2 regions of the Pantoea sp. Lu_F5_004 genome follow, and region 1 is predicted to be linked to the other one. Evidence: predicted binding sites of a transcription regulator. Region 1 holds the regulator's gene; the other holds the start of a gene.
The links. Region 1 encodes sigma-54, which starts transcription at its own class of promoters, with help from an activator protein. Its sites were predicted from a motif close to GTTGGCACANNTTTCGCTNT; they were not measured.

Region 1 (2,200 bases):
ACCAATACCGGTACTGCCCATGCGTTCGCGGGTCAGGATCGCTTCGAAAAGCGTCTGGTGCGGCAGGTTGAGCTGCTTAGCGGCCAGTTCGCTGATAATTTCCAGCGCACGTTTTTTGCTCTGGCAGTGGACGCCGCTGCGGGTGCAGTCTGGCGAAAGCACTGTGCTCAATTCCAGTGTGAGATCGTTGTTCATTATCGTTTCACTTGCGTGTTCACCAGGCCATTCACCGCCAGCGCGTATTGACGCGTGTGACAAACGGCGCCTGCTCAGATGACAAAACGGGGCGGATTATCCGCCCCATCCTGTCGGCTCTGCGCGCCAGGCGCGGTCGCTAGCGTGAAGGTTAGTGTTTTTTCAGTTTATCTTTGTGTTTGGTCAGCTGACGGGTGAGCTTATCGATCAGTCCGTCAATGGCCGCATACATATCTTCCGCTTCGGATGTGGCGTGCAGCTCGCCACCATTCACGTGTAGTGTTGCGTCAGCCACCTGTGTGACTTTCTCAACCTTCAGGACAATATAGACCTGATTGATATGTTCAAAATAGTGTTCCAGTTTGGCAAATTTACCGTTGACGAATTCACGCAGAGGTGGAGTGATTTCAACGTGTTGCCCGGTCAGGTTCAGCTGCATAGGTCTTCCTTCTCATTTCTTTCAAACCAGTTGTTTACGCTGGTTCGATGGCGGGATGGATAAAGACTCACGATATTTGGCGACGGTGCGCCGTGCCACCATGATCCCCTGATCAGATAACATGGAGGTCAGTTTACTGTCGCTCAAGGGTTTGGCTGGATTTTCCGCCGAAATTAATTTTTTCACCAGGGCACGAATCGCGGTAGAGGAGGCTTCACCGCCACCTTCCGTATTAACGTGACTGGAGAAAAAGTACTTCAGTTCAAAAATGCCACGCGGGCTGTGCAGATACTTCTGCGTGGTAACGCGGGAGATGGTCGATTCGTGCATCTCAACGGCCTGGGCAATATCCGCCAGCACCATCGGGCGCATAAATTCTTCACCCTGCTCGAAAAAGGCCTGCTGCTGCTCAACAATACAGCGCGTCACTTTCAGCAGGGTATCATTGCGGCTTTCCAGGCTCTTAATCAGCCAGCGGGCTTCCTGCAGATTACTGCGAATGAACTGGCTGTCGCTGTCGTTCCGCGTCGCGCCGCTCATTGCCGCATAGTGCTGATTGATCTTCAGGCGTGGCACGCTATCGGCATTGAGTTCAACCGTCCAGCGGCTGCCGACTTTACGTACCAGCACATCGGGAATGACATATTCTGGTTCGCCGGTGTTGATCGACTGACCCGGACGCGGGTCCAGCGACTGAATCAGCAGCATCGCCTCTTTCAGCACCTCTTCTTTCAGGCGTGTGACCCGCATCAGGCTGCGGAAGTCGTGGTTTGCCAGCAGATCGAGATGTTCGCTGACGATCAGGCGCGCCTCTGCCAGCATCGGCGTTTCGGGCGCATATTGTGAAAGCTGCACCAGCAGGCAGTCACGCAGATCGCGCGCGCCGACACCAATCGGGTCAAAGCGCTGGATGCGTTTCAGCACCGCTTCAACTTCATCCGCTTCGAGCTCATCATCGCCGATGCTGTCAAGAATCTCTTCAAGCGAAACGGTGAGATATCCGGTGTCATCAATAGCATCGACAATAGAGGTGGCAATGGCGCGATCGGTATCGCTGAACGGCGTCAGTCCGACCTGCCACATCAGATAATCCTGCAGTGACTGGGTCGTCTCGCCCTGATAAACCGGTAACTCATCATCCTGGTAATCGGTGCCGGTGCCGGAAGGCGTACCCGCGGTGTAGATCTCATCCCAGGTCGCATCCAGCGGCAGTTCATCAGGCATCTCTTTCTGCTCAAGCGCTTCGCGTGTATCCAGCGCCTCGGCCTCTGAAGACTCCCGTGAATCGATCTCTTCATGCAGGTCAGTCTGCTCAAGCAGCGGATTACTTTCCAGCGCAAGCTGAAGTTCCTGCTGGAGTTCAAGCGTAGAGAGTTGCAGCAGGCGAATCGCCTGTTGCAATTGCGGAGTCATTGCCAGCTGTTGGCTGAACCTGAGTTGTAAACCTTGCTTCATAGACAGGATGATCGTTCCCAGGTAAACATCGGTATTAACGACACCTTATCAGAGTCTGAACTCTTCACCCAAATAAACCCGCTTAACCTGCTCATCCGCAAGAATTTCATT
Region 2 (2,200 bases), 890 kb from region 1:
GGGCGGTGCCGCACGTGGGGTCATTCTGCCGCTTCTCTCAGCAGACGTGACACTCACTGTTGTTAACCGTACCGCCGCGCGGGCGGAAGAGCTGGCTAGCCTGTTTGCAGAGAGCGGCACTATCCGCGCATGTGGTTTTGAGCAACTGGCAGATCAGCACTTTGATCTGATCATTAATGCGACCTCAAGCGGTGTGAATGGCGAAATTCCTCCTTTACCTGAAGCAGTCATCCATGCTGATGTGCGCTGTTATGACATGTTTTATCAAAGCGGGCTGACGCCTTTCCTGCGCTGGTGTCAGGCGCAGGGCACGGTTCATCTGGCAGATGGTTTGGGCATGCTGGTGGGGCAGGCTGCTCATGCCTTTTATCTGTGGCACGGTGTGATGCCGGAAATCGCGCCGGTGATTACTCAGCTTAAACAGGCCATGCAGCCATGAATCAGGCGATACAGTTTCCTGATGATGAAACCTATGATGCTGAACTGAACGCGGTCTTTTCCCGGTGCTGGTCAACGGCATGCGGCTGACCTGTGCAATCAGCGGGAAGTCGCTGGCTTCACGTTTTGGTGAAGGAGAGGCGATGGCGCTGTTTCAGCACCATCGCTGGGATCTGGAAGATGAGGCCGAAGCGGCTATCCGTCAGGATAATATTGATACTCAGGGCTGGATCTGGTTATCTCCCGCCAGGTAATCATCTTTCCAGGCGACATAATTATTAGCGGAATAGCGTAAACCTTCCTTCTCATTGTCATTCAGCGGCCTGATCTGCCTGACCGGACTACCCAGATAGAGATAGCCGCTCTCCAGTCTTTTACCTGGCGGCACCAGACTTCCGGCACCAATCATCACCTCTTCTTCTACTATTACGCCATCAAGCAGAATCGATCCCATTCCGACCAGCACGCGATCGCCAATGGTACAGCCGTGCAACATCGCTTTATGCCCGACCGTGACATCCTCGCCAATAATAAGAGGGAAGCCTTGCGGGTTAGACGCTGATTTATGCGTAACGTGCAGAACACTGCCGTCCTGTACATTAGTACGGGCACCAATGCGAACCTGATTCACATCACCCCTGATCGCAACCAGCGGCCAGATGCTCACGTCATCCTCCATTATGACATTACCGACCACAACACTGCTTGGATCGACCATAACGCGCTGGCCAGTTTGCGGGAAAAGGTCTTTATATGGACGTAGGGCAGAAGTCATCATGTTCTCCTTTGTTCTGTTTTCAATGCAGCCTGATGCGATTTCAGGCAGCTGACAAGCCAATTCTGGCCTGGATCGCTGGCGATCTCATCAATCTGGATCATTTATAACCGTTCAGATAAAAGATCCAAAAAAAGGGTTGTGCTCTGAAACGGGATCCCTATAATGCGCCTCCATCGACACGGAACACCGGCAACGGGAAACGGGTTGAGAGGCACAGGAGACTGCGCCGCCGGAGAAAAACTTCTGAGAAAGAAGTTGACTCTGCAGGAGGAAAGCGTAATATACGCCACCTCGCGACAGGACGCTAACGCACTGTTCGCACTGCTCTTTAACAATTTATCAGACAATCTGTGTGGGCACTCGCAGGATTGATATCAGCGTCTCCGGACGTAAAAAATATCAAGCCTCACGAGTGAACACATAATGAAATTCATTATGACGTTTTACAGATGAGCACCGCTTAACTTGTTTAAGCAAATCAAACTTAAATTGAAGAGTTTGATCATGGCTCAGATTGAACGCTGGCGGCAGGCCTAACACATGCAAGTCGGACGGTAGCACAGAGGAGCTTGCTCCTTGGGTGACGAGTGGCGGACGGGTGAGTAATGTCTGGGGATCTGCCCGATAGAGGGGGATAACCACTGGAAACGGTGGCTAATACCGCATAACGTCGCAAGACCAAAGAGGGGGACCTTCGGGCCTCTCACTATCGGATGAACCCAGATGGGATTAGCTAGTAGGCGGGGTAATGGCCCACCTAGGCGACGATCCCTAGCTGGTCTGAGAGGATGACCAGCCACACTGGAACTGAGACACGGTCCAGACTCCTACGGGAGGCAGCAGTGGGGAATATTGCACAATGGGCGCAAGCCTGATGCAGCCATGCCGCGTGTATGAAGAAGGCCTTCGGGTTGTAAAGTACTTTCAGCGGGGAGGAAGGCGACGGGGTTAATAACCCTGTCGATTGACGTTACCCGCAGAAGA

Region 2: ACR8BN_RS02455 (gamma carbonic anhydrase family protein) is a predicted target of sigma-54. The motif match lies at 1,488-1,507, and genes of this name have one in related genera.

The regions. Positions count from the first base shown of each region.
Region 1 covers NZ_CP194946.1:3,706,689-3,708,888, reverse strand. Annotated here, with positions in the region: gene ptsN (PTS IIA-like nitrogen regulatory protein PtsN) at 1-195, opposite strand, end outside; gene hpf (ribosome hibernation promoting factor) at 347-634, opposite strand; gene rpoN (RNA polymerase factor sigma-54) at 656-2,089, opposite strand; gene lptB (LPS export ABC transporter ATP-binding protein) at 2,138-2,200, opposite strand, start outside.
Region 2 covers NZ_CP194946.1:504,215-506,414, forward strand. Annotated here, with positions in the region: gene aroE (shikimate dehydrogenase) at 1-439, shown strand, start outside; partial or broken gene ACR8BN_RS02450 (DUF1488 domain-containing protein) at 436-692, shown strand; gene ACR8BN_RS02455 (gamma carbonic anhydrase family protein) at 659-1,213, opposite strand; rRNA gene ACR8BN_RS02460 (16S ribosomal RNA) at 1,703-2,200, shown strand, end outside.